Regions from separate parts of the Priestia sp. P5 genome, predicted to be linked through region 2. Evidence: riboswitches for the same ligand, from Rfam matches in the RefSeq annotation. Region 2 holds a riboswitch; each other region holds the start of a gene.
The links. Region 2 has a riboswitch for thiamine pyrophosphate ahead of thiC (phosphomethylpyrimidine synthase ThiC). Riboswitches for the same ligand answer to the same signal wherever they lie in the genome.
Positions count from the first base shown of each region.

Region 1: linked by a shared signal. The riboswitch ahead of tenA (thiaminase II) and the one ahead of thiC (phosphomethylpyrimidine synthase ThiC) in region 2 are both predicted to bind thiamine pyrophosphate.
Region 3: linked by a shared signal. The riboswitch ahead of MMB69_RS18250 (acetylornithine deacetylase) and the one ahead of thiC (phosphomethylpyrimidine synthase ThiC) in region 2 are both predicted to bind thiamine pyrophosphate.

Region 1 is NZ_JAKWFJ010000001.1:2,613,953-2,623,960, reverse strand. It holds gene MMB69_RS14050 (SDR family NAD(P)-dependent oxidoreductase) at 1-544, shown strand, start outside; gene MMB69_RS14045 (ArsR/SmtB family transcription factor) at 557-859, shown strand; gene MMB69_RS14040 (aldehyde dehydrogenase) at 873-2,273, shown strand; gene tenA (thiaminase II) at 2,302-2,991, opposite strand; TPP riboswitch at 3,088-3,186, opposite strand; gene MMB69_RS14030 (TspO/MBR family protein) at 3,413-4,159, shown strand; gene MMB69_RS14025 (hypothetical protein) at 4,462-4,644, shown strand; gene MMB69_RS14020 (sodium-dependent transporter) at 4,821-6,155, shown strand; gene MMB69_RS14015 (cell wall hydrolase) at 6,187-6,762, opposite strand; gene MMB69_RS14010 (LacI family DNA-binding transcriptional regulator) at 7,013-8,044, shown strand; gene MMB69_RS14005 (ThuA domain-containing protein) at 8,134-8,859, shown strand; gene MMB69_RS14000 (Gfo/Idh/MocA family protein) at 8,892-9,917, shown strand; gene MMB69_RS13995 (Gfo/Idh/MocA family protein) at 9,930-10,008, shown strand, end outside.
Region 2 is NZ_JAKWFJ010000008.1:21,567-31,574, forward strand. It holds gene MMB69_RS26035 (PrkA family serine protein kinase) at 1-1,506, shown strand, start outside; gene yhbH (sporulation protein YhbH) at 1,831-3,009, shown strand; gene MMB69_RS26045 (DUF3231 family protein) at 3,114-4,145, shown strand; gene MMB69_RS26050 (cation diffusion facilitator family transporter) at 4,290-5,186, shown strand; gene MMB69_RS26055 (VanZ family protein) at 5,447-5,902, shown strand; gene MMB69_RS26060 (hypothetical protein) at 5,966-6,091, shown strand; gene MMB69_RS26065 (hypothetical protein) at 6,088-6,276, opposite strand; gene thiC (phosphomethylpyrimidine synthase ThiC) at 6,254-8,023, opposite strand; TPP riboswitch at 8,134-8,248, opposite strand; gene MMB69_RS26075 (hypothetical protein) at 8,330-8,620, opposite strand; gene MMB69_RS26080 (undecaprenyl-diphosphate phosphatase) at 9,078-9,902, shown strand.
Region 3 is NZ_JAKWFJ010000002.1:271,896-281,903, reverse strand. It holds gene hxlA (3-hexulose-6-phosphate synthase) at 23-652, shown strand; gene hxlB (6-phospho-3-hexuloisomerase) at 663-1,220, shown strand; gene MMB69_RS18280 (hypothetical protein) at 1,347-1,481, shown strand; gene MMB69_RS18275 (ferredoxin) at 1,638-1,883, opposite strand; gene MMB69_RS18270 (ABC transporter substrate-binding protein) at 1,970-2,980, opposite strand; gene MMB69_RS18265 (ABC transporter permease) at 2,977-3,720, opposite strand; gene MMB69_RS18260 (ABC transporter ATP-binding protein) at 3,717-4,481, opposite strand; gene tenA (thiaminase II) at 4,474-5,145, opposite strand; gene MMB69_RS18250 (acetylornithine deacetylase) at 5,151-6,428, opposite strand; TPP riboswitch at 6,543-6,645, opposite strand; gene MMB69_RS18245 (MupG family TIM beta-alpha barrel fold protein) at 6,863-7,873, opposite strand; gene MMB69_RS18240 (PTS transporter subunit EIIC) at 7,870-9,231, opposite strand; gene MMB69_RS18235 (MurR/RpiR family transcriptional regulator) at 9,321-10,008, opposite strand, start outside.

The DNA of each region.
Region 1 (10,008 bases), on a different contig from region 2:
AATGCACGTTGACTATTTAGTGAATAATGCTGGTTTTGGACTATACGGCAAATTTATTGAAACAGCTTTAGACGACGAGTTAAACATGATTGACTTAAATATCCGATCATTAACTCATTTAACAAAATTATTTTTACCGGATATGGTTAGACGAAATCACGGTAAAATTTTAAACATTGCGTCCGTTGCTGCATTTATGCCGGGTCCGCTTATGACGGTGTATTATGCAACAAAAGCGTACGTATTGTCTTTCACAGAGGCCCTTGAAAATGAATTAAAAGGTACCAATGTAACGGTAAGCGCTCTATGCCCGGGTCCAACTAAAACTGGTTTTAGCGACCGCGCCCAGCTAAGCAACTCCAAGCTTTTTCAAAGCGGTGCAATGGATGTAGAAACAGTTGTTAAAGTTGGCTATAAAAAATTTATGAAAGGGCAGACGGTTATCGTACCAGGAGTGCAGTTTCGTCTCGCCACGTTCATCCCGCGCTTTGTACCAAGAAAGTGGCTTACATCCGTTGTCCGAAGAACACAAGAAATTAAATAAAGGGGAATCTATATGAGTGAAAAAGCAGTCGAGTTATTTCGTGCCAGCATTCCTATTTTTCAGGCGCTAAGTGATTCAGCAAGACAAGATATTATTTTGCTGCTCGCCGAAAAAGAGCCTTTAACCGTAAATGAAATTGCAAATGAGTCTACGCTATCAAGACCGGCAATTTCTCATCATTTAAAAATTTTACGCGATCAAAAGCTTGTGCAAATTGAGCAAAAAGGGACGCAGAGATATTATTCACTAGCTTTAAGTGAGGCAGTTGAGCTATTAAAAAGCTTGCTTGCTACAGTTGAAGCCGAATGTTTATAGGGAGATGAAAGTGATGAACCACGAGCGATTTTATATCACAGATGAAACGGTCATTGAACATATTGTCTCTACACAAAAGCAGTATTTCTATGCGCAAAAGACAAAGAGTATCAACAGCCGTATTCAAGCGCTGAATAAGCTAAGAGACGCAGTCAAACAAAACGAGCAGAGAATTATGGATGCTTTAAAACAAGATTTAAATAAATCTGAAGTAGAGGCCTACACGTCGGAAATTGGGATTTTACTAGAGGAAATTCGATTTACGCTTAAACATCTAGCAAAATGGATGAAGCCTAAAAAAGTAAAAACCGCTTTAACACATGTGGGCTCTAAAGGGAAAATTGTTCCTGAACCGTATGGAGTCGCGTTAATTATTGCTCCGTGGAACTATCCGTTTCAATTAGCACTGTCTCCTTTAGTAGGAGCGATTGCGGCTGGAAACACGGCAATTATAAAACCTTCTGAATTAACGCCTAGCGTATCTCGCGTTATACAAGAATTACTGGCTGAAGCTTTTGACCCAGCATTTGTGACGGTGGTTGAAGGGGCTGTAGATACGACAAGTCTGCTTTTAAAACAGCCCCTTGATTATATTTTCTTTACGGGAAGTGTAAATGTAGGGAAAATTATTATGCAAGAAGCAGGGAAGCAGCTTATTCCCGTCACGCTTGAGCTAGGCGGAAAAAGTCCGTGCATTGTACATGAAGACGCAAACCTAGATCTTGCAGCGAAGCGAATTATGTTTGGGAAAGGGATGAATGCAGGCCAAACGTGCGTTGCTCCTGATTATTTGCTTGTGCATAAAAAGGTAAAAGCGCAGCTTGTAGAAAAACTTCGCAAAGCAATTTCTCAATTTTACGGTAACAATCCGCTTGAAAGCGACCGCTACGGCCGTATTGTCAGTGAGCGCCATTTTACTCGGCTAGTTGAGTTTTTAAAAGACGGAAATGCTATAGTTGGAGGCGGGTACAATAAAAACACGCTAACAATAGAACCTACGTTGTTAAGTGAAGTAAGCTGGACATCAGATGTTATGCAAGAAGAAATCTTTGGGCCTATTCTTCCTATGATTGAATATGAAACACTAGACGAAGTCATTCATAAAGTTCAAGAAAAAGCTAAGCCGTTAGCTCTTTACTTATTTACAGAAAGTGAAGATGTGCAAAACGTCATAACGGAGCGCCTTTCATTTGGAGGAGGCTGTATAAACGATACGCTTATGCATATCGCTACGCCATATTTGCCGTTTGGCGGAGTAGGAGAGAGCGGCACGGGTCAATATCATGGAAAAGACAGCTTCCGGACATTTTCTCATTTTAAAAGCATGCTGTCTCAAACAACCAAGTTTGATTTGTCATTCCGCTATCCTTCGGAAAAACAAAGCTTGAAAATGATCAAAAAATTACTGAAATAAAAAAGCCTCCTGACAGGAGGCTTTTTCGTTATTTTGAAAGTGAAAGCTGAGAAAGCGGCCATTTTTCTTGGGTATATGCCATTTCCCAAAATAAATACTCCAGTTCACAGCTTTTGATGAAGTGGTCTTTCATACGGTTACGTTCTTCTTCAGTCGCTTGTTCGGCGAGTTCATCAAGCTTGTTACAAAACCATTGTGTTGTGCCATTCATTTCTTCATTATTATAAAACTGAATCCATTCATAAAAAGGGTGAGAAGGAGATGGATTTACTTGTTCTGTAATGCGCTGGCCAATTTCAACGTACGTCCATGGGCATGGAAGAAGCACTGCAATGATTTCCGCTAAGCTACCTGTGTGCGCAACACTTGTCATATGGTTAATGTAGTGGCTAGCCGTCGGTGAAAGCGTCTCAGTGTGAAGATCTTCATAACGTACGCCTGCTACTTCACAAAAATTATTGTGAGGGTGTACTTCACTATGTAATACCGTAGAAATGCCGGCATTAAAGGCTTCCATTTCAGTACGCGTGCGGCATTTTGTTAAAGCAGCGCCGTAAATGCGAACAAATGCTGTTAAGTATTCGTAGTCTTGAGAAACGTAGTGAATCAGCGCTTCTTTTGGCACGTTTCCTTCAGCAATTCCTTTAATAAAAGGATGGTTAAAAATGGCTTCGTAAATATAGTTTGCTTCTTGTCTTAATTGAGATGAAAATGACATCAAAATCCTCCTTTAATATGAGGAAGTCACAAACAAGCACATAAAGGAAATAAAAAACACTCCGTTTATAAACGGAGTGGCAAAGGACAGTAAAAAAACTGAACATTGCCACTTTCCTACGCTGGTATGAGCCAGATCAGGTTCAAAGGGATCAAGAAAACTTGTCTCAGCCGGTGGGCACCCCTAGTGGACTTCCTATTAATCTATGTTTAACTTACCATATATTCTGAAAAATAGAAAGAGTTATAGGAAAATGTGCGCTAACCGTTTTTATTTTTTAAAGAGGAAATTTCTTAAAGCTATTTTTAATCATTTTTGTTTAAAAATGCATATTTTTAGGGAAGAAGAGGTATTAATGAAGGGAAGAGCCGTTTTCGTCTCCGAAACATTCCCATATAAATAGAAGAAAGGAGAGAACAAAATGGCGAAATTTCGTTTGTATGCTATATTAAATGCAGTAGGCTTGGCTATTACACTGCTTGTGAATTATTTAGCAAATGCCATTCCAATAGGAGGCAAAACAACGGGGGAAGCTTCTGCGCAAGTTCCTACCTTGTTTACACCAGCGGGCTATGCCTTTGCTATCTGGGGCGTTATTTATTTGTTATTAACCATTTGGGTTATACGCCAATTTTTTGCAAGAGAAGATCAAAAGGAAATATATGCACGTATCGGCATTTGGTTTTTTCTAAACTGTTTGTTAAATAGTGCGTGGATCTTTATTTTCCAAAACGATTACTATAAGTTATCCCTTTTAGTTATGCTCTTTATTTTAGGCACATTAATGATTGTGTATTCCATTATTCAGCATTCTCGGATGACGACATGGTTTATGCGTCTGCCGATTTCGCTTTATATTGGATGGATTTCTGTTGCGACTATTGTCAATGTGTTTGTTGTATTTGAAGCAAATGGAATACAGCACTTGCTTGGCCTGAGCGAGTTAGCATGGACGGTTATTATGCTGCTGGTAGGAGCTGTGCTAGGCATTATGTTTACATTAAAAAACCGAGACGCTGTTTATCCGCTTGTTTTTATTTGGGCTTATATTGCCATTGCAGTGAAGCAAAGTGGAAATCAGCCAATTGTCATTACTGTCATCATTTCGGTTGTTTTACTAGCAATTGCCATTATTGTGGGACTGATTAAACGCTATAGACGCTTTTAAAAAGAAGCTCTAGCTTTTGTAAGCTAGAGCTTTTTATGATGCTCTTTTGATTGTAAAAAAGCAGCTGTAAAAGCAATTAAGCTAATTAAAATACCAAAAGGAACAACAATTGGTACGAATGATAAAATAAATGTCATAAGTATAACCTCCATGTTGCATCGGTGTATAATGAAAAATTCAACTTTTTTAAATTGAAGTTCCGCTATTATAGTATGCTAGGCTTTATGTTTGGAGCCTATATGTTTAGAAATAAACGAAAAAGGCAACATACGTTACATACAGGTTATATAGGAGGAGTTAAAATGGAAACATATTTAGTCGCTTACACAGATAAAGATGATATGGAATATAAACAAGTGACGTGCGAGAGTTATGAAGATGCAGAGCGTACGGTCCTTCGTTTAGAGAGAGAAGGGCATATGCATATTGAAGAAATTTCAACTCAAGAAGCCTACCGTGGAGATGAATCATCGTACAGAGAATAAATTTTGAATAGAAATACCAACCTTAAAATGAAGAAGCAGCTGCTTCTTCATTTTTTCTATTCTATATAGATATCGTTTTATAGAAAAAAGTAAAACGGGAATGATTTTCTTCTGCATTTATGGTACAGTACTAATCAGGTGAGTTTTGAGTTTAGAAGAGGAGAGAGTAACATTATATGAGTAAAGGAAATCAGTGGTCTTCACGCCTCGGTTTTATTTTAGCATCTGCTGGGGCAGCAATTGGTCTAGGAGCGATATGGAAGTTTCCATACGTAACGGGAACCAGTGGCGGTGGAGCATTTTTTGCGTTGTTTATTTTATTTACGATTTTTATTGGATTGCCGCTTCTGTTGGCAGAATTTATCATTGGAAGACATACGGGAAAAGAAGCGATTAGTGCTTATAAGGCAATTGCTCCAAAATCCGCTTGGGTATGGATTGGCAGGCTCGGAGTACTCAGCTGTGTCGTTTTGCTTTCCTTTTACAGCGTCGTTGGCGGCTGGGTGATTTTATATACGATTATGAGCATAACCGGTATGCTAAGCGGAAAAGAGTACGGCCCGTTGTTCAATGCCGTCATTAGCCAACCTTATGTGGTATTAGGTGCACAGGCGCTGTTTTTATTAATTACAGTGTTTGTTATTTCAAAAGGCGTACAAAAAGGAATAGAGCGTGCTAATAAATACATGATGCCGCTGTTATTTATCTGTTTTATCATTATCGTGGTGCGTTCTTTAACATTAGACGGAGCAATGGACGGAGTAAAGTTCTTTTTAAAACCGGATTTTTCAGCCATTACAGGGTCATCTGTTCTCTATGCGCTCGGTCAGTCGTTTTTCTCGCTTTGCGTGGGATTATCCTGCATGGTGACATATAGCTCTTATTTAGGGAAAAAAGTAAGCTTGACGCGTTCAGCTGGCACTATTGCTATTTTGAACTTGTTTGTTTCGCTGCTGGCGGGCTTGGCTATTTTTCCAGCCGTTTTTTCGTTTGGATTAAAGCCAACTGAAGGACCTGGACTTTTGTTTGTGGTCTTGCCAACAGTATTTGAGAAAATGCCGTTTGGTACCGTCTTTTTAGCACTGTTTTTAATTTTATTTCTATTTGCTACGCTTACGTCTGCTTTTTCACTGCTGGAAATTATCGTAGCTGCTTTAACCAAAGACGATCAGACAAAACGAACTCGCTACGCTTCTTTATCAGGGATTCTTGTGTTTGTGGTAGGTATCCCATCAGCACTTTCGTTTGGTGTACTAAAACATGTCTCACTTTTTGGCAGAAGTATATTTGACGTAGCTGACTTTTTTGTGAGCAACTTAATGCTGCCTCTTGGAAGTCTAGCCATTGCGATTTTTGTGACATTTAAAATGAAAAAAGAAGCCGTGTATGAAGAGTTTATTTCAGGAAGTACAAAAGGTGCTAAATTATTCAACGCATGGTTCTTTCTAGTTAAATACGTATTGCCTATTATTATTATAGCTGTTCTATTAAGCTTACTTGTTGCATATTAAAAAAAAGCACTCATCTGAGTGCTTTTTTTGTTTATTTTGCAAAAACGTGATTTCCGATTGTAGTCGTAACCTGTTTTTGACGAAGCCATTGGTCGCTTGTTTTATCTGGATTAAAGAAGAATAACGAACCTTTTCCTTGACCTCTAAAAGCTAGTGCTTCATTTACAGCTTTTTTTGCTTCAGCATCCGCTGCTTTATTAATTTCACCGTTTTGTACAGGTGTAAACTGTGTACCTTGATAAATCACATCATGAATAGAGTCTGGGAAAGAATCGCTATCCACGCGGTTTAAGACAACTGTTGCTACAGCCACTTTGCCAGCGTAAGGTTCGCCTTTTGCTTCCGCTTGTACAAGGCGAGCTAACAATTCTTTATCACTTTCGCTAATAGAGTTAGGGATTGTTAATGTTTCATTTGCATTAATAGAGTCGGTAGATTTGTGATTTGCTTCTTTTAACTGTTCAACCGTAACGCCGTATTCAGCGCCAATCTTGTAAAGAGTCTCTCCGGCTTTTACGCGATGGGTTGTTTCAGCGGCATTTGCCCCGTGACTTATGCCGAACATAGGAACTGCCAGTGCTCCAATAATTGCTAGTTTCTTAAACATAAAGTAAGTACCTCCTGAAATCCTTTTGAACGCCCCTTTTATCACGGATCGGTGCGTGCTGTGCACCGAACTTTATATGTACGTTTCAAAGATTAACAGGTGTCAATACATCTTGTCACTGCTTAAAACATACCAATCTAGGAAGAAATTATAATAGTTAACAGATAATTTGAAAAATACGTTGACTGATAATAAAGGAGTGAATTATAATGAACGAGTAAATAGTTAACCGTTTAACTGGAGAGATTTTATGGGAGAAAAGATAACGATTCGTGATGTAGCAAAGCATGCAGGGGTGTCTGCAGCTTCAGTATCTTACGTCTTAAACGGAATTAACAAAGTATCCGATGAAACAAAAGAGCGAATTTTAACAGCGGTAAAAGAATTAAACTACGAACCAAATTTAACCGCCGTTAGTCTTTCGAAACAAAAGTCAAATATGATTGGCGTTATGTTCCCGCTTACAGATGATTCACTTTCTACTATATTTAAAGATAACCATTATTACAGTGAAATGATTAGTGGAATTGAATATGTAATCCGCAAGCATGGTTATGATCTAGTCATATCTGGAGCGAGTAGCCCAGCTGATTGCTTAAAATGGATTCGAACGAGAAATATTGATGGTCTTCTGTTTTTAGGAGCCTTCCCGCATCGATTGTATGAGAAAATGAAAGCGTTATCGAATCCGATTGTGCTAGTAGATACATACGAAAGGTACGAACGTGATTATCATCATATTTCTGTAGACGATGAGTATGGAGGATATCTAGCTACAACACATTTAGTGAATTTGGGTCACAAAGAAATTGCCTTTGTTGCGCATCACCTCGTCAATAGTCCAGTGGATAAAAAGAGGTATATAGGCTACGAGAAAGCATTAAAAGAAGCGGGCATTACACCATCAAAGACGTTTGTTTTTGAAGTGAACGAAAGTTCGTTTGATAACGGTTACAATTTAGGGAACAAGCTGCTGCAAGATCATAAGGATATTCGGGCGGTTTTTGCATCCTCTGATACGCTGGCGCTTGGAATTATGAAAGCACTGCAAGAAAAGGGGAAAAAAATTCCGCAGGACTACTCAATCGTAGGGTTCGATGACATAACGTTTAGTAGCTATGCATCTCCAAGTCTAACAACCATTCGTCAAGATGTATTTAACAAAGGAGTCGTCGCCGCGACGTCTGTTATTCAAGCAATTGAACACCGTTTCAGCACGCTGCAGCATGTGAAGTTATCGGTTGAACTTATTATTCGAGATTCGACTGCTAAGCGCGGGTGAATCACAGTAAGTTAACCGGTTAACCAAAGTTTAGCATTTATGAAAAAAGGGGATATAAGTTAGCATTCACAAAAAAAGGGGATATGAAAATGATTAATGTTACAGTATGGAATGAAAATCGTCATGAACAGAAAAATCCGGTTGTAAGAGAAATTTACCCTGAAGGCATTCACGGTGCCATCGCTTCTTTTTTAGAAGAAGGAGGGTTTCGTACGCATACCGCAACATTAGACGAAGTAGAACACGGGTTGACTGAAGAAGTATTAAATCAAACGGATGTTTTAGTATGGTGGGGTCATTTAGCACATGACGAAGTGAAAGATGAGATCGTTGAGAAAGTAAAGCAGCGCGTGCTAGACGGTATGGGGCTTATTGTCTTACACTCAGGTCACTTTTCTAAAATTTTTAAAACGTTAATGGGCACAAGCTGCGACTTAAAATGGCGTGAAGCAGATGAAAAAGAGCGCTTGTGGGTAGTAGAACCGAGTCATCCGATTGTGGAAGGTATTGGTGAATTTATCGAGCTTGAGCGTGAAGAAATGTATGGAGAGCACTTTGATATTCCAGCACCTGATGAACTGATTTTCACGAGCTGGTTTGAAGGCGGAGAAATTTTCAGAAGCGGCTGCGCGTACAAACGCGGAAACGGAAAAGTATTTTATTTCAGACCTGGACATGAAACATATCCAACATACCATAACAAAGACATTCAGCGTGTCATTATGAATGCTATTAAATGGGCGAAGCCAGCAGAGAGAAAACGTCCTGTTTACGGCAATGCGCAACCGCTTGAATCAATCGCTGTTAAAAACTAATTAATAATGCTTAAGCAAAGGGGATAGGAAAGATGGCAAAAGTAAAAATTGGCGTTATTGGGTGCGGAAGCATTGCGCAACACCGTCACTTACCAGAATATAAGATGAATGAACAAGTAGAATTAGTAGCAGTTTGCGATATAAACACAGAACGTGCAAACAGCGTAGCGCAGCAGTACGGTGTAAAAGCTTACACAAACTACGAAGAACTTTTAGCAAGCGGTACAGTGGAAGCAGTGAGCGTATGTACGCCCAATTATCTTCATGCGCCTATTTCGGTGGCAGCGTTAAACAGCGGAGTTCATGTCCTGTGTGAAAAGCCGATGGCAACATCAGAAGAAGAAGCGAAAGCAATGATTGAAGCAGCAAAAACAAACGGTAAAAAACTAATGATCGGACATAATCAGCGCTTTGTAGCTTCTCATCAAAAAGCTCGTGAACTTATTGAAAAAGGGGAAATCGGTAAAATTTACAGTTTCCGTACGGCTTTTGGCCACGGTGGCCCTGAAGGTTGGAGCGTGGACGGAAAAGACAGCTGGTTCTTCAAAAAAGACGAAGCGTTTATTGGTGCTATGGGGGATTTAGGCGTTCATAAAACCGATATGCTCCGCTACATATTGAATGAAGAAATTGTAGAAGTCGGTGCATTTGTAGAAAGCAATGCAAAAGACTTTGCAAATGTAGACGACAATGCTGTGTGCGTATTAAAAACGGAAAGCGGGATTATCGGGACGCTTGCGGCAAGCTGGGCTTACAATGGAAAAGAAGATAACTCCACGATTGTTTACGGAGAGAAAGGGATTCTTCGTTTGGAGGACGATCCGACGTATTCATTAGTTGCACAATATGCAACGGGTGAAGTGGTGAACTATGAATTAGGAAAAATTCAGTCGAACGATGAAGGCGGACAAAGTAATTCTCACGTCATTGAGCAATTTGTAGATGCAGTTGCAGAAGATAAAGAATCTCCTGTTCCTGGTGAAGAAGGATTAAAATCACTTGCTGTTATTTTAGCAGCTTTAAAATCAAGTCAAACGAAACAAATTACGCGCGTGTAAGAGGTGAAAAACGTGAGAATTGGCATAATCGGAGCAGGAGGGATTGCTGTAAGCAGGCATATCCCGGCATTCAAACAACTGGGTGATGAAT
Region 2 (10,008 bases):
TACGCTATTAAAGGATGCCCAATGCATGAAGATCCGCTGCATTTAATTCCACATCATTTACGTAAAGACTTCTTTGAAGAGTATGGTATCCGAATCGAAGGAAATTTATCTCCTTTAAATACAATGCGATTAGAGGAAGAGTATGGCGGAAGAATTGAAGACGTCATTATCGAACGCATTTTCTTCTCAGAGGACAAACGAACTGGAATTGGAACGTTTAGTCCTTCTGATCCGAAATCTCAAGACATTGCCGACCTAACAGGAAGCATTGACTTTTCAACAATTGCAGAGTATGGATCTGAGTCAGATCCGCGTGCTTACCGCTTTGACGGAGAGCTTAATAAAGCAAACCGGGGAATGATGGAGTTCCAGGAGATGTTAAAATGTGATGAGAAATTTTTATGGCATTTACTCTCTTTAACGCAAGAAGGAAACTTTAAAGCAGGCAGGTTTGCTTTAATTAGTGCAGATGAATTAATCGTAGCGCATACGAATGAAACAGAGTATCGCTCGTTTATTTCCAATAAGAAAAATGAAGCTTTGCATTCACGAATTATTGTAATGCCTGTTCCATATAACTTAAAAGTGAGTGATGAGGAAAAAATTTATGACAAAATGATTCGTGAAAGTGACGTATCAGATGTTCATATTGCCCCTCATACGTTACGTATTGCTTCTATCTTTACTACATTAACGAGATTAAAAGAGCCTAAAAAAGGTGATATCGATTTATTAAAGAAGATGCGCCTATACGACGGTCAATCTGTAGAAGGCTATAACGATGCAGACGTAGAAGAGTTACAAAAAGAGTATACGGATGAAGGAATGAGCGGTATTGATCCTCGTTATGTCATTAATCGCATTTCATCTACCATCATTCGAAAAGATATTAAATCAATCAATGCATTAGATGTACTGCGTTCATTGAAAGAAGGGTTAGCACAGCATGCGTCTATTTCTGCTGAGGACCGAGAGCGTTACCTGAATTATATTTCTCTGGCGCGTAAAGAATATGATGAAATTGCTAAAAAAGAAGTGCAAAAAGCGTTCGTTTATTCGTACGAAGAGTCTGCTAAAACATTAATGGATAATTATTTAGATAATGTCGAAGCATACTGCAACAAAAATAAGCTTCGTGATCCGCTAACAGGAGAAGAGTTAAATCCAGATGATAAATTAATGCGTTCAATTGAAGAACAAATTGGTATTTCAGAAAATGCAAAAAAAGCATTCCGCGAAGAAATCCTAATTCGTATTTCGGCTTATGCACGTAAAGGAAAACGATTTGATTATAATTCCCATGAGCGCTTACGCGAAGCGATTCAGAAAAAATTGTTTGCGGATTTAAAAGACGTAGTGAAAATTACAACGTCCACTAAAACACCAGATGAGCAGCAGCTGAAGAAAGTAAATGAAGTAGTGGCTCGATTGATTGATGAGCATGGATACAATTCAGTATCTGCTAATGAACTGCTGCGCTATGTAGGAAGTTTGTTAAATCGATAACTCAGTACTAACAAGAAAACATGGCACTTCCGATCTGTGCCATGTTTTTCTTATCTCTTAAAATAAACTCTGCATAATTAGGCTAATGTGTAGTACGCATTGCATTTAACCATCATATGATAAGTCATAAACATATACATGACACTAGACACTATAAAATGAATAGTTAATAGTGAAAGAATTAGTTAGCAAGTATACCATTCTTGCGCATAGGATAAGAATAACCAACCTTTGAACTAAAGGTATTTGTCAGAAACTTTCGGTATAGCTTATGCATGTCGAGTAAAAACGTGCAGGTGTTTTTTAAATAAGGAGGGGAATAGCGTGGGAAAAGAAGTAGATAAAAGTTTTGCTGTCTCAAAAGAAGACTGGTCCCTCCATCGTAAAGGCCACGATGATCAAAAAAGACATCAAGAAAAAATTAAAGAAGCAATTAAAAATAATTTACCGGATTTAATTACAGAAGAAAATATCGTGATGTCCAATGGAAGAGAAGTTGTTAAAATTCCGATCAAATCATTGGATGAATATCGAATTCGGTACAATTATGATAAAAACAAACATGTGGGTCAAGGTGATGGAGACAGTAAAGTTGGGGATGTAGTAGCACGTGACGGATCTGCTGGAGATGGTCAAAAAGGAGCAGGAAAAGGTCAAGGAGCAGGAGACCAGGCTGGAGAAGACTACTTTGAAGCGGAAGTGTCACTCATGGAGCTTCAAGAGGCTTTATTTGCTCAATTAGAATTGCCTAATCTTCAGCGAAAAGAATCTGATCAAATTGTTGTGGAACACATTGAATTTAATGATATAAGACGTACAGGTTTGATGGGAAATATTGATAAAAAACGAACGATGATGAGCGCTTATAAGCGAAACGCAATGACAGGAAAGCCTGCTTTTCATCCTATTTATCCGGAGGATTTAAAATTCAAAACGTGGAATGAAGTTATAAAGCCAGAATCTAAAGCAGTCGTCTTAGCTATGATGGATACGAGCGGTTCGATGGGCATATGGGAAAAATATATGGCACGAAGCTTTTTCTTTTGGATGACACGCTTTTTACGTACGAAATATGAAACAGTGGAAATTGAATTTATTGCCCATCATACAGAGGCAAAAGTAGTATCAGAAGAAGACTTCTTCTCCAAAGGAGAAAGCGGAGGAACCATCTGCTCATCTGCTTACCGAAAAGCGCTTGAATTAATTAACCAAAAGTATGATCCGAGCCGCTATAATATTTACCCGTTTCATTTTTCAGATGGTGATAACTTAACTTCAGATAACGCAAGGTGTGTAAAATTAGTAAATGAATTAATGAAAGTGTCAAATATGTTTGGGTATGGGGAAGTGAATCAGTACAATCGACATTCCACTTTAATGTCTGCTTACAAAAATATTCAAGACGAAAGTTTTAGACACTTTATTTTAAAACAAAAATCAGACGTTTTTCACGCGATGAAAAGCTTTTTTAGAAAAGAAACAGAAGACCAGAAATATGCGTAACCTAAAAGGCCTAGACTTGTTATCTAGGTCTTTTTTATGCGGTTTATTCAACGCTTCTTTGGAGATAGTAAAAGTACGACTTTATCTAAAAGGAGAATAAGTGAATGAACGAAAATATAAAGAGCGAAATGCAAAAACATCAACAAAATCAGCGGTTGAACGCAGCCGAGTTAGGTTACTTATGGGCGCAATATTTAGGCGATACGCTGTATGTATGTGTTCTTGGGTATTTTCTATCTGTTGTAAAAGATCCTGAGATTAAGGACCTCTTAAAAAAAGCACATCAGATTTCACAAACTCATGTAGATGAATTGACGGAATTATTCAGTTTGGAAAAAATCCCAATCCCAGTAGGTTTTGGAGAACAAGATGTGAACAAAGGAGTTCCTGCTTTGTTTGATGATATTTTTATGGCTATCTATGTCAATGAAATGGCCATTGGAGGTATGAAGAAATATGCCAGAGCGCTAAGCGCAGTGAGAAGGCAAGATATTTATGATCATCTATCCCGATGTGTAAAAGAAAGCGACAGTCTTTTAAAGAATTCTAACCACGTTATTTTAAGCAAAAGCATGCTGATGAGACCTCCGGTTATTCCTTATCCTGTAAAAGTGAATTTTGTGGACCAGAAAACGTTTATATCACCACTTTTCTCTCAAATGCATCCTCTAACTTCTTTGGAGGTTACGGCTATTCAAGAAATTGTTAATACAAATGTATTAGGTAAAACGCTGATGCTGGCATTTAGTCAAGTAGCTACCACACAAAAATTACGCTCTTACTTTTTTGATGGAGTCAAGCTTGCAAGTAAGCAAATCAAGCACTTCACCGAGTTACTGTCTGAAGCTGATTTACCAAGTCCGAGGCTGCTTGATGCATATGTAACCAACTCAACGATTTCACCGTTTTCAGATAAGCTGATGATGTATCATACTTCCACAGCGGTGACGATCGCTATTGATAACTGTGGTGCTGGTTTGTCTATGTCGTTCCGTTCGGATGTAGCCGTAGAATTTTCTCAGCTAATTGGACGTATAGGAAAGTACGGAAAAGATGGAATTCGGATTATGATTGAGCAAGGTTGGATGGAAGAACCTCCAATGGCAACTGATCGTAAGAAGTTGGCGGAGAAATAATAAGGAGTATGTTGTGGGTTATCAGTAATTTTGCGGTACTGAAACATATATAGCTAAGAGAAAATAGATTGCTCTAGACCCACTTGAATGTGCAGTGATAAGATAAAAAAGCTGATTTTTTAAGAAGTAAGTCGAGGTGTGCAAATGAACAATAGTATAAGGGAGTCCATTGCCAAAAAAGTAGCATGGATTAGCGTATGGAGCAATATTGCCCTTACGCTAGGGAAAGTAATAGTAGGATGGATTGGAAATAGTGATGCTGTATTTGCTGATGGTATTCACTCTGCAGCAGACGTATTTGCCTCTATTATTGTCTTGTTGGTTATACGAGTAGCCAATAAACCAGCAGATGATGACCATCCATATGGACATGGAAAAGCAGAAGTGATTGTCTCAGGAATCGTAGGAATTATTTTATTGCTTGTATCATTTTATGTGGTATTTGAAGGAGTCGTTGGTTTATTCCATCCGGTTGAATCTCCAAATATTTTAGCCATGTGGATTGCTGTTATTTCATACATAGCAAAGGTATTGTTATACCGTTATTCTTTAAACGTAGCGAAGCAGCACCACAGTAAGGCAATTGAGGCAATTGCATTTGATCATAAAGCAGATATTGTTGCTTCTATTGCAGCGGCAATTGGTGTTTTATTATCCATTATTGGTGATAAAATGGATGTTCAACTGCTGTTATACGGAGACAAAATAGCAAGTATCTTTGTTGCTTATTTAATTTTTAACATTGCCAGACAAATGATGGGAGAGTCTTTTCAAATCTTAATGGAAGGCAATATTGATGAAGAGCTACTGAAAGAACTTGAAGAAAGCATTTATGAATTTGAAGATGTGAAGCGGATTGATCGCGTTCGAGCAAGAGAACATGGCCATTACATATTAGTGGATGTACGTATTTCAATTGACCACTTTAAAACAATTAAGGAAGGTCATGATTTAGGAAGAGAAATCAAAGCAACACTTATGAAAAAACATGATAATATCCAGGAAGTATTAATCCATTTGAATCCTTATTATCCAGATTAAATAAGAAGCAGCGAAGTGTTATCTCGCTGCTTCTTATTATTTATAGATGTAGAAATTAATGAAATGAGCAGCATAAAATGATGAGGATTTTTATTTATAAAGAATCAAGTTTAATAAAATTGTATAAAGGGAATTGTATTTATTTATTGATGTGATAGGATAAAAAAGCATGTAAATGCATTCACTACGAATGAAAGCAGTGGACGGGTACATATAGATAATAATAAATGGTTTTGGGAGTCAAAGAAGGTGATGTTGAAGTGAATGTAAGCATCAGGTCAATCGTTAAAAAAGTCATGTTCACTCTATTTATTGCGTATACGGCAGTGGTCATTTATGCTACTCTCATACGGGAAAACGAACATGTTTACGGAAAAGCAATGAACTTGGATTTATTTAGCACGATCCGTCTGATGTGGGACAGCGGGAATATAATCCTCACGCTGACAAATATACTGGGGAATATCGTGATGTTTGCGCCGCTTGGAATGTTTATTCCTTTGTTTATGAAGTGGTTTGACGGTTTTATTCAAGTGTTTACGACGGGTTTCTTAATCAGTTTTCTGATTGAAATTTTACAGTACAAGCTAACGGAACGAGTATTTGATATTGACGATATCTTTTTGAATACGCTAGGTACATTTATAGGCTGGGTTATTATTAAAATACTATATTGGATTAAGAACATGCTGAAAGCACGTTTCAAAAAAGGATGAAATTGAGAGACGTAACGAAATCAATCCAATCTAAAGACGAACATATGGGATTAAGGAGCTAGTATGGAAAGCATGTTACATCGCGGTTGCTGCATGCATGAAATCTACGTTCACCCTACCAATGAAAAAATCCGAGAGAGCTGGATTCTTAATCAAGAATTCAGCTCGTTCGGATTTTTCTTCAACTAAAATACTTTTGGCTCAGCCTCTGCTTCTTGTTGATAGAAACACTTAATGCAGCGCCTTACGGAAGAATGGGATGATTCAACGATAATGTGCTGACAATTTTGCTGAACAAATAATAACTTTCTTTCAAGCAGCTTAATTTGTTCTTTAAGCTGTTCTACTTCATTATTGATAAATATTTGAACCACTGTTAACAAACTCTTTAGCTTTTTCTTTCATGCCTTCTTTTCTTACTTCGTTTACATCTTTCTCGTTTTCTTGAGCCATGTTACGAATATCCTGAGAAATACGCATTGAACAGAACTTAGGTCCGCACATTGAACAGAAATGGGCTGTTTTAGCACCTTCAGCAGGAAGTGTTTCATCGTGATATTCTTTTGCGCGCTCTGGATCTAGTGACAGGTTAAATTGATCATTCCATCTAAATTCAAATCTTGCTTTAGACAGCGCGTTATCACGTTTTTGTGCTCCTGGATGGCCTTTTGCTAGATCAGCGGCATGCGCAGCAATTTTATAGGTGATAACCCCTTCTCGAACGTCTTCTTTATTCGGCAGACCTAAATGTTCTTTTGGGGTTACGTAGCAAAGCATAGCTGTCCCAAACCAACCAATCATTGCAGCCCCAATACCTGATGTAATATGGTCATAGCCTGGAGCGATGTCGGTTGTAAGCGGTCCAAGAGTATAGAAGGGAGCTTCTTGGCATATTTCCATTTGTTTATCTACGTTTTCTTTGATGAGGTGCATAGGAACATGTCCAGGACCTTCAATCATAACTTGAACATCGTGTTTCCAAGCAATTTTAGTTAATTCACCAAGCGTTTCTAATTCGCCGAACTGTGCCTCATCGTTAGCATCTGCAATGGAACCAGGACGTAACCCATCGCCAAGGGAAATAGAAATATCGTATGCTTTACAGATTTCACAGATTTCTTCAAAGCGAGTATATAAAAAGTTCTCTTCATGATGAGCTAAACACCACTGCGCCAAGATGGATCCTCCGCGTGAAACAATACCTGTCGTACGTTTCGCTGTTAGAGGAATATAGCGTAAAAGAACACCTGCGTGAATAGTAAAGTAATCAACACCTTGTTCTGCTTGTTCAATTAATGTATCGCGATATGCTTCCCACGTTAGATCTTCTGCTACGCCTTTTACTTTTTCAAGCGCTTGGTAAATAGGAACGGTCCCTACAGGAACAGGCGAGTTGCGGATAATCCATTCGCGTGTTGTGTGGATATCTTTTCCTGTTGATAAATCCATAATTGTATCGGCTCCCCAACGCGTTGCCCATGTCATTTTTTCTACTTCATCTTCAATAGCTGAACGAATAGCTGAATTTCCGATATTAGCATTAATTTTCACGTGGAATTTGCGGCCGATAATCATCGGTTCGCTCTCAGGGTGATTGATATTATTAGGGATAATGGCACGTCCTCTTGCTACTTCTTCACGTACGACTTCAGGATCCATCTGTTCACGAATAGCGATAAATTCCATTTCGGGCGTGATGATTCCTTTTTTCGCATAGTGCATTTGCGTTACATTTTGATTTTTTTTCGCGCGCAACGGTAAACGATTAGTGATAAAGCGCTCGTACTGATCTCTTGGATCACCATCATAATAACCGTTATCCTGTGGCTGAACCGTACGGCCTTGATATGTTTCTACATCGTTTCGTTCTGCAATCCACTTTTCGCGCAGAGCCGGTAATCCTTTTTGTAAATTAATTTCATAACAGGGATCTGTATAAACACCGCTCGTGTCGTATACACGGACGGGACTATTTTCTTCTTCACCAAAAGATCCTGTAGTAGGAGACTGATGAATTTCACGCATAGGCACTTTAAGGTCTTCTCTGGATCCTTGGACATATACTTTGTGACTGTTTGGAAAAGGCTTTTTCATAGAAATTGATACATTTTGTTTTGACATGACATATTCCTCCGGTTTCGCATAAAGTGTAGCTATACCGAACCATAAAAAAATCGGGTTCTGTGATAGACAGAACCCGATGGAATAGGCGAAAAAAGAATAAACATATATTCTTTTCAAGACTACTTCCCTCCGCTGGTATAACCCAAATCAGGTTCAAAGGGTTAAAGAGTTTTATTGCACTCTTCTCTCAGTCTGAGCTATCAGACACCCCTAGTAGAAATAACATTCAAATTATTCAATTTACGGCTTAAGTTTACCATCATTCGGTAAAAAATCAACCCTTAAATAAAAAAAGCTAGACAATTAGCGTTGTCTAGCGGCATCGATTGCAATCACAATAGCTGTAATAATATGCATGATAAACCCTAAAAATGGAATCCAAGCAACCAGTGAGGTAACAATCCCTAGTATGTTTCCATAAGCAGATAACCCTCGTCTATTAGCTAAAATGAGCGTGATAGCATGAAGAATAAATCCAATAAAAAGAGGAGTATAACTAAACCCCATAACAATCCCCGCGCCAATTAAAGGAATTCCCAGCAAGGCTTCATACCCAGCAGTGATCCATTTCATTGTACGTACATTTCCATTCATAGTAAAAAGCCTCCTAAAAAAGATACTACTATATACGAGAAAAGAGAGAAAAAGTTTCAAATTACTTAGGGGATATGTCGTATAAGCAAGCACTAGTTGATTAAAATGATAGATGACAGTAAAGAGGATGGAAAAAACATAATGATTTAGTCATTTTTTTACACCAAAGAAAAATAGTCTAGATGATTCATTTTTAGCTAACGGCCCGGAATTTATACCGAACATAGCGACTGCTTTTTAAAACAAATAAAAGCTGATATCTTGTTTTTTTGGTTATAGCATGTAAGGTTTTTATTACAAATTATTAAAGATTCTTATCTTTTTGCAAATACACATTGTATTTCATAGTTTTAACAATTATGATAAAAAAGCAAGTGTCAAAATAGGAAAATAGTTGAGCATGTAAAACGAAGCGATAAGCTTATTAATTTGAAAGAAAGGCAAGGTACATAGCTTTATGTGGGAAATTATTGTAGCAATCATTTTAGGGATTGTAGAAGGTTTAACAGAGTTTGCTCCTGTTTCGTCAACTGGGCATATGATTATTGTGGATGACCTGTGGTTAAATTCAAAAGAATTATTTTCATCTCCAGTAGCTAATACATTTAAAATTGTTATTCAGCTAGGGTCGATCTTAGCAGTAGTTGTTATTTTTAAAGATCGTTTTATTAATTTATTAGGATTGGGAAAAAAGCCAGCTGCTCCAATTGGACCGACAAATCGCTTGAATTTAATGCAGGTAATTGTTGGGCTGTTACCCGCAGGAGTGTTAGGACTTTTGTTTGATGATTACATTGATGAACATTTGTTTTCTTTAAATACGGTGCTAATTGGCTTAGTAGTCGGAGCTGTATTAATGATTCTAGCAGATTTGTTTGGACCTAAACGTCCGCGTGTAGAAACGGTGGACCAAATGTCTTATGGACAAGCACTGGGTATAGGACTGTTTCAATGTATTGCTCTTTGGCCAGGCTTTTCTCGCTCAGGCTCAACGATTTCAGGAGGAGTTCTTCTTGGAATGAGCCATAAGGCAGCCGCAGATTTTACATTTATTATGGCAGTGCCAATCATGGCAGGAGCAAGTGGACTTTCATTGGTTAAAAACTGGCAGTATTTCACATCAGATGCGCTACCGTTTTTTATTGCTGGTTTTATCAGCGCCTTTATTTTTGCGCTGGTATCTATTCGCTTTTTCCTGAAATTAATTAATCGTATCAAATTAGTACCATTTGCACTATATCGAATTGTTTTAGCAGCTATTCTATATTTTGTATTTTTATAAAATAAACACGCGAGTTCTTTAGTCCTTTAAACTTCTAATAGAGACTCAAAGAGCAAGAAAAAGCTATTGCAATGTTGCAATAGCTTTTTTGCATAAATATATATTA
Region 3 (10,008 bases), on a different contig from region 2:
TTTCTGTAAGGAGTGGAGTAGAATGGAATTACAATTAGCATTAGATCTTGTTAATATCGCTCAAGCAAAAGAGGTAGTAAAAGAAGTTGAAGAACATATTGATATCGTGGAAATCGGTACGCCCGTTGTAATCAATGAAGGGCTTCGCGCCGTTAAAGAAATTAAAGAAGCATTTCCTAACTTGAAAGTATTAGCTGACCTAAAAATTATGGATGCAGCTGGCTATGAAGTACAGCAAGCTTCTCAAGCCGGAGCAGACATCATTACCATCTTAGGTGTTGCTGAAGATATGTCAATCAAAGGTGCTGTAGAAGAAGCAAAAAAACAAGGTAAAAAAATTCTTGTCGATATGATTGGTGTAAAAGATATTAAAGGACGCGCAAAAGAGCTAGACGAATTTGGCGTTGACTATATCTGTGTACACACAGGATACGATCTTCAAGCAGTTGGCCAAAACTCTTTTGAAGATTTAGTAACAATCAAAAGCGTTGTAAAAAATGCAAAAACAGCCGTTGCTGGCGGCATTAAATTAGAATCTTTACCTGAAGTAGTAAAAGCACAGCCTGATCTTGTTATCGTTGGCGGAGGCATCACGAGCCAAGACGATAAAAAATCAGTTGCCTCTCAAATGAAAGAGCTTATTACAAATTAAGGAGCTTTCTATGCAGACGAGCGAACATTTAAAAACGGTTATGAATGAGCTTTTACAAACAACAGCTCTAATCGCTGACGATGAAGCTGAACAGCTTGTAAATGGCATCATCTCATCTAAAAAAGTGTTTGTCACAGGAGCAGGCCGTTCAGGTCTTATGGGCAAGTCATTTGCTATGCGTATGATGCATATGGGCATTGATGCGTATGTCATTGGAGAAACCGTAACTTCCACTTTCACGCAGGATGATTTATTAATCATCGGATCAGGTTCTGGCGAGACGAAGAGCTTGATTCCTATCGCTCAAAAAGCAAAAGAACTTGGAGGAAAAGTTGGAGTAGTCACAATTTCTCCCGATTCCACGCTTGGCAAGCTGGCTGACTTTATCGTGAAGCTGCCCGGTGCTCCGAAGGATCAAGAACAAAGCAGTTATCAAACAGTGCAGCCTATGGCGTCACTGTTTGAACAAACGCTTCTTCTCTTTTACGATGCGCTGATTCTTCGCTTCATGGAGAAGAAAGAACTTGATACCCATACAATGTACGGAAAGCATGCAAATTTAGAATAAAAAAGAGGCTAAAAAAAGGTTTTTAGCTCAAGTGAAAAAACGAACCATTAATCAAAATGTTTGATTCGTGGTTCGTTTTTTTTGTTATGTTGAATATAGTTTCATCTATTTCGTTTCTTCTAGCAGTTGATTGGAGGGCAAGGTGAAGACTCCTGCGGGAAAAGCGGAACAGATGAGACCCCGCAGGAGCGCAAGCGACGAGGAGGCTCAGCGGCCGCCCGCGGAAAGCGAAGCCTTGCACGGAAATCAACTGCGGTATAATAAGCCGTTCAGCTCATTTATCCCATCTGTTTGTCTTTAGGTTAAATTCATTTGGTTATATCTCAACCCTCTTCTTGTTTTGGAATTTTCTATATAACTAAATATTCACTTATGTGATAACTAAATGTACTTTATCGTTAACTTTTTTCAAAACCCCTATTCGAATTTTGTTGCATCTCCATAAAACGGCTGCTCTGCGACTTTAATGGATTCTGTTGGGCATTTTTCATACGCTTCCATCATCTCATCTTGCTGATGTTCAGGAACCTCTTTTGTTCCTTCGTTGTTATCTAGCACTGCATAAGCAAGACCTTCTGAATCGTAATCATAAAGATCTGGTGCACTCCCTCCACATGCTCCGCAAGCAATACATGTTTCCTTATCTACCATTGTAAAAGCCATAAAAAAACCTCCTTTACCTTTTCACTTTCTCGTTCAGAAAGTTACGTTCAGTATAAGAAGGTTTTTTTAAATTTGTCTTAAATTATTTACTTGGATTCTCCGATATTCTCAAACATTTCATCTACATTTGGCTTTTTCTTAATTAATCCTGACTCTTTTAACCAGTCCACATTTGACTGCCATGATTCTTTCGTTTGACTGCCAAATCCTTGTTCAGACTTCATTTTCGGAAGTAAAATATTTAAACTTTTTGTTTCCACGTCTTTTTCAAGAGGAAAGTTTGATTTATCTTGGTTATCTAATAGGATTTGAAGTGATTCTTTTGGATGTTTCTCTGTGTACTCATACCCTTTTGTCGCGGCACGCCAAAACGCTTTAATCGTATCAGAATCTTTTGCCCACGTTTGATCCCCAGTAACTGCCACTAGCTCGTAATAAGATGGCACGCCGTAATCTGAAGGATCAATGTCAACCGTTTTATATCCTTTTTTATGAAGTAATGGTACTTCATGATTAATATATGCACCTATTACAGCATCTACTTTTTTGCTAATCAGCGATGAATTTAACTCAAACCCTACGTCTACTAGCTTTACCTTATTCGGATCTCCTCCATCGCTTTTCACCATTTTCTTTAGAACAGATTCACTTAATGGTGTTCCGCTGTATCCTACTACTTTTCCTTCTAAATCTTTAGGACGCTTAATGCCGCTATCTTTGAGCGCCACAACTCGGTTCAACGGAGACCTTACAATCGCTCCTACCGACTTTACCGGCACATCTTCATTTGCTCGTGCCATTGCTACATCAGGCTGATAATAAAGGCCGAGCGTAACTTTCCCTGCAGCTGCTAAATTAAGCGAGTCTGTTGGATTAGCAGGAAACTGTACTTTTACATTCAGCCCTTCTTTTTTGAAATATCCTTTTTCTTGTGCAGCGTAAATGAAGCTGTGCACTGCATTTGGGTACCAATCAAGCATAATTGTAACGTCTTTTAATTTTTTACTGTCACCAGCTTTATTTTCCTTGTCCTGGCCGCAAGCAGCGAGCATCAAAACAAGCATCAGGCTTAACCCAATCGCAAACCATTTTTTCATTCTGTTTTCCTCCACTTTAATGAACGTTTTTCGAAACCTACTACAATAATAAAGAATAAAATACCAAGCGCAGATAAAATCACAATTGGTGCAAATACACCAGCTGCATCAAACTGTGTCATCATGCGCCGGCTGAAATACCCTAAACCTGCTTGTGCACCTAACCATTCCCCAATGGCAGCACCTATTATACTAAAGGTAACCGCTACTTTGAGCCCTGAATAAAAATGAGGCAGTGCAGAAGGAATGTTCAACTTAAAGAAAATATCTTTTTTTGTTGCTCCCATCGTTAACATGAGTTCTTTTAACTCTTTGTTGGTCGAGCGAAGCCCATCAAATGTGCTAACCGTAATAGGAAAAAAAGTAATTAATACGGTCACAATCACTTTGCTCCAAATGGAGTAGCCAAACCACAGAACAAATACAGGAGCTATGGCAATGGTCGGAATCATTTGCGACGCAATAATAAGCGGATAGAAAGCACGCTCAATAAGCGGACTCCAATTCATCCATACAGCCAGCATAACTCCCAGCACCACGGATATAATCAGCCCAATTACAATAATAGATAGCGTAGCTGGCAAATGTTTAAACAATAAATCCATTCGCAGCTCCCAAAGCTTCGTTAAAATACCTGTGGGTGTTGGTAAAATAAACGGATAGTTTACAATGCGTGCTCCAATTTCCCAAGCAGCCAGCAAAATGACGACTAAAATCACTGAAGCCCCGTATTTTTTCATGTGTTCACCTTCGATCTTAGCTGTTCAATTAAATAATCTTTCACGTCAAGCACACGCTGTTGATTCAAATCTTTTTGCGTTCGAGGCCTGCTAAGCGGCACTTTAATCTCTTCAAGATAACTTACCGGCTTGTCTGAAAAGATAAAAATACGATCTGATAAAAACAGCGCTTCGTTTACGTCATGAGTGATAAATAAGATGGTGTGCTTACGCTTTTGCCATTGTTCAAGCAGCCATTCCTGCATCGATAAACGCGTAATGGCATCAAGCGCACTAAAAGGCTCATCTAAAAGCAGCACGTTAGAACCGCTTAATACCGTTCGGAGAAAAGAAACGCGCTGCTTCATCCCTCCGGATAAATCACTTGGAAAACGGTTTTCGTACCCTTTCAAGCCAAACTCTTCAAGCAGCTGAGACACTTGCTTATGAGCACTTGCTTTTGACACATTGTGAAGCTCAAGAGGCAGTGCTGCATTGTCTAGAATCGTACGCCACGGAAGCAGCAAATCTTGCTGCGGCATGTAGCCTACTTTTCCAAGACGCTTTTCGTAAGACTGTCCGTTAATCACGATATCGCCTTCACTCTGCTGTTCAAGACCTGTGATAAGACGAAACAACGTACTTTTTCCAGATCCGCTCGCTCCAACGATACTGACAAACTCGCCTTCTTTTACGTCTAAGCTTAATGATTTTAAAATCGCTTGATCACCGTTTTTGTACGTAAAACTGACGTTTTGAAAAGATAACACAGATTTATTCATGAATTGGCCACATCGCTTCGTTATAAGCCATATCCCAGAACATATACTCAAAACGCGTCGTATTTAAGAAAATTTCTTCAAGCTTTTCTAGTTCCGCTTCTGATTTGTCTTCAGTAAGTGAGTCAAATAAATTGATACACCATGTCGCCAGTTCTCCAAATTCTTCTGAGCTGTACATTTCAATCCACTCACGATAAAACTCATTGTTAGCTCCAGGCTTTTCACTGAGTTCTTTTCCTATTTCCCAGTAGCTCCACATACAAGGCAAAAGAGCCGCCACTAATTCAGCTAATGTTCCGCTTTGACCAACGTGCAGCATATAGTGCGTGTATGCAAGCGTTGTAGGAGATGGCTGCGCTTTTTCTAATTCTTTTTCGCTGATTTCAAATTTCTTGGCATACTCACGGTGCAGACTCATTTCTTCGTTTAATGTAGAATCTAAAAGTGCAGCAAATTTCCCCATCGTTTGAACATCGGTAGCTTTCATCGCTCCAATCGCAAATAATTTGGCATAATCAATTAGGTAAAGATAATCTTGAATCATATAAAAGCGAAACTTCTCCTTTTCAAGCGTTCCGTCTCCCATTCCCTGTACAAAGGGATGATTATGATTTTGACGCCAAATAGGCTGCAGCTTTTCGTATAATCGTTCACTAAATTTCATGATGATCACTCCTTATGCGTATGCAGCCACGTATAAATGAACTGCACCATCACTTTTGTATATTGAACAAGCTGATTCATATCTAATTGTTCGTTCACAGCATGTGCATTTGCTAAATTCCCCGGACCGTAAATAGCTGCCGGAATACTCGCATCAGCTAGCCAACCGCCATCTGTTACACTAGTTGACACATCGATTGGAGGCTTTTTCCCTTCAATTTGTTCATGAGTATTTGCAAGCAGCTGTACTCCAGCATGATTTTCGTCAATTTCTAATGACGGGAAGATTTCTCCTCTGTCTTCAATCATTGATGTGCCTCCCCATTCAAAGGTTGGCAGATTATCTTTTAACCATGGATCCGCTTTTGCAATAGCTAAAATGTATTCTTCCACTTCTTTTGATACTTGGTCGTACGATTCATTGGGATAATAGTGAACGGTGATCCACAGCCTGCATTCATCTGCAATAAAAGCAGCATGTCTTCCGCCTTCGATTACTGCTGGATTAATCGTATTTGTCCCTGGCAAAAATCCTGGATAGCTCTTTGTAACAGCCCAGTGACGCTCCAATTCTTGCAGCCCTCCGATTACTTTTGCCATCTTTTCAATAGCGCTTGCGGCTAAAAGCCCTCCTCCAGCATGAATCATACTTCGGCGTGTACCGTCATGATAGGTTTTACTGCTTTTTATCGTAATCCATCCCGTGATCACTCCGCCTTGACCTTGAATATGTAAATCACTTGTATCCGCTACAAGCGCAAAGTCAGCTGTATACCCTTTCTGACAGCATTGCAGCGTACCTGCCTCTCCTACTTCTTCTCCTACAACGGATTCAAAAATCAAGTCTCCCGGCAGCTCGATTCCTGCTTCCGTTAAAAGCTGAACTGCAAACAATGCTCCTGCCAGGCCGCCTTTCATATCAGCAACTCCGCGTCCGATGATTTTATTGTCTTTCACGACAGCTTCAAACGGATTTGTCTCCCACTTTTCATTTTCTTGTACCTCAGCTACATCCATATGCCCGTTAATAATCAAGCTTTGATAGTCAGCTGATCTTTTTCCTTTTAACGTGCCCACTACAATAGGATCGTTGCAATATAAATCCCACATATCGATGGAAAAACCGCAGTTTTTAAGGAAATCCGCTACGTAGCGCTGCGCTTCATGAGAATTTCGTGCAGGAGGCGCCGGCGTTTTATATGAAACAAGCGTTTTTAATAACTGAATTAGCTCCCCTTTTCGCTCCTCTACCTGTTTAACAAGCAAATCAATTGTTTCTTCCATGTATGACACCTTCCTTTACGCATAAAAAAACACTTCTTTCGCAGGAAAGAAGTGTTTTTGTTTATGTACACAAAATTATTATAACGAGTTCGTAAGGAAATCCCATACAAAACATGCATTACAATACCTCTTTCCTACGCTAGTATTACCTAGTTCAGGTTATAAGGGTTAAGACTTCTCGTCTCTCTCAGCTTCGAAAGCACCCCTAGTGGTGTTGTATCTCTATGAAGTTAATCTATTATCATATGTTTACCTGTAATAGTTTTATCATAGTAAAGCGTTTTATTCAATAGAAAGGTTCATGATATGGTAATGAAAATAGTTTCCTTTTTAGTAAAATAAAAAGCACACACCTTCTTCAAGCAGTGTGCTCTTTGTTTTTGTAAGATTACTAGTTAGCTATCGGCTTCTTTAAAAATACTCCGTCTTTCCATTCAGACAGGAATAAGCTCAAGTTTTTGCCCCGGCCTCACTAATGAAAGCAGCTCATGATCTTCTTCTATCACATACCCAATCACGTTCACATTCGCATTTGCAGGCAATTGGGTTTTAGCTATTTGAACCTCTCCTCTGTAACGTCCGTAGCCATCATTGTCCATTGTAATTGCTCCGATCCTGCGTTCTACTGTATGAAATGGCGGCACTGGTTTTACAGATCGTGTATCAACTAAGCGCAGAACGTCTCTTGATACATCCGGACGCACGCTGTATGTTCCCTGTATATGAGGTGAACGAATGCGCAGCGGAAGAGTGTGGCTTTCCTGATATTGAACTAAATGCTTTAATAGATTTAAATCGGCGGATGGATCTCCAATATAAATCTCCGCTACTCCGCACCCGTACAAATCTACTGCAGAGGTAAAAGGACATCTATTACGGTCCTTTTCTCTAGTAGGAAGGCCTTGATAGATAGGGCCTCTCTTTTCGCCTTCTCCAGGAATATAAGCGCAGACTGGAATACGAAGTTCATTAAATAAATCTGTCTGCTGTTGAAAAAACGTTTCTTCAAGCCCTGTTTCAGGCCGCGGATAAAAATTATGCCACGCAAGCAGCTGATGATGATGAAGACCTGCACATAAGAGTGCTTCAATTTCTTGTTTGGATAACGTACTTGCATTAACAGCAATATAAAATTCATTCGCAAGTGAAAGAGTTTCTTCTGTGCTAAAGCCATCGTCTAGTCTAATTCCTGATACGCCAAGTGAAGACAGAGTCATAAGGCTTTCGATACCTAAATGAACAGGAGTGTATTTGGATACGTCCGCATACACGCTTATTCCACAATCTCTAGCCACATGAAGCAATTCTTTTGCCCTTTCAACCAAAGCTCCTTTTTCCTCTGGAATGTGAAGCGAAGTGAATGCGCGTGTGACGCCGCACTCGCTTGCTTCTATTAATCTTTTTTTAGCATCACTATCATTTAAATAAAACGAGATGCCAATCATTCAAACTCCCTCGCCATTTCATCGTTAAACCCAAAGAAATAGGTACAAATAAAGCCTGCTGCGTAAGCAATAACTAACCCAAGTAAATAAAGAAGAATTTGATGCGCCTGAACTAAAAACGTAAGCGGCAAACCCGATACTCCCACTGCTACAGTTGCAATATGGAAGTGCGCCTGAAACGCTCCGCCGATTCCAGCTCCAAGACAAGCGGTTAAAAATGGACGCCCTAAAGGAAGTGTGACTCCAAAAATAAGCGGCTCTCCGATTCCAAGCAGCCCTGAAGGAAGTGCGCCTCCAATTGCTCGCTTTAAGCGTTTTTTCTTTGTTTTGATATAAATAGCAAAAGCGGCACCTACCTGACCCGCTCCGCCCATTGCTAGGATAGGAAGAAGCGGATCATCTCCAATCGAATTGATAAGCTCTAAATGAACAGGAGTAAGACCTTGATGCAGTCCTGTAATGACGAGCGGCAAGAACGTTGCTCCTAACACAAAGCCTGCTACAACTCCTCCAACCTCTAAAACTCCTAAAAGACCTTTTGTGATTCCGTCTGAAATCAAGCCGCCGATTGGCATGAATACCACATACGTAATAATTCCTGTAATTAACACCGTAACGGTTGGTGTAATAATAATATCCAGTGACTGAGGGACAAATTTACGTACTCGTTTTTCTAACACGGCCATAAAGATTGCTGCAAGCAACACGCCTATTAAGCCACCCCGCCCCGGCAGAAGTGCTTCCCCAAAAAGTTTAATATCAGCTACGGCAGGATTAATGACTAAAATACCGGCTAAGCCTCCTAGAGCTGGCGAACCTCCAAACTCTTTTGCGGCATTAATACCTACTAAAATACCAAGATAAGCAAATAAACCGCTCCCGATAACGGTTAAAAGAATAGCAATCTGTGAATCCGCCGGAAGCCACTTCGCTTGCACAGCTGCTTTTGTCACTCCAGTAATAAGTCCAGATGCTACAAGAGCAGGTATCAACGGAATAAAAATACTTGCAATTCGGCGAAGCAAGAGCTTAAACGGAGTTGCATTTTTTTCTTTTAGCTCCGATTTCCGCTGTGCTGCACGATTTTCTAAGTTAATACCGCCGGATTCATCAATTAACTTTCCAAACTCCTCTGTTACTTTGTTCACTTTGCCAGGACCAATAATGATTTGCAGCGTTTCTTCTTCCACTAACCCGAGCACGCCTTCAAGTTTTCGTATATCTGCTTTTTTAACGATTGAATCATCTTTTACAGTCACGCGCAGCCGCGTCATACAATGCGTATACGCTTCAATATTGGATGCTCCCCCAAGCATCTCCAAAACAGCCTTTGCTAATTGATGATTATCTAAAGACATGTTAATCCCCCTTTGTATTTTCCTCTTAGATGGATACGCCACTGAGGAAACAGACCACAAAATCCCCTTTTTGTAATCGCTTTCTTTTTTTATTTTTTATCTTTCAAAAACTGAATGGCATCTCTTGTTTTGTCAATATACTCAATCGTCTGGTCGTACTGCTGCGCTGCAATACTTAAAAATAAAACATCAATCACATAAAGCTGGGCTAAACGAGACGATGTAGCTGCGCTTCGAAACGGCGCTTCTTGAGAATAAGACGTATACAAACAAATATCTGCTAAAGACGAAACGGTAGACTGTCCGTACTTAGTTAAGCTAATCGTCTTTACTCCGCGATTTTTAGCTAAAGATAAGACGTTGCTTACTTCAGGGGTCTCCCCTGAAAAAGAGATGCCCACAACTACATCGTCTTTACTTGCATTTGCGATGAGTGTAGCTGCTAGATGGCTATCTGCAAAAGCCGTCGCATTTTTATTAATTCGAAGAAATTTTTGCTGCGCATCCATAGCAATAATATGTGAAGCACCGATTCCAAAAAAATGAATGTTTTTGGCTTCAATCAATGTCAAAACAGCCCGCTCTGCTTCTTTATAATTCACAAGCTCGGCCGTATCACTTAAACTTTGAATGCTGTTGCTTACTGTTTTTTTGACAATAGTTTGAATCGTTTCGTTTGTTTCAATATCGCGGTATCCTTGTTCTGTATCTTTAGCTAAATCACCGGCTACTCTTACCTTTAATTCTTGAAAGCCGCTAACCCCGATAGATTTACAC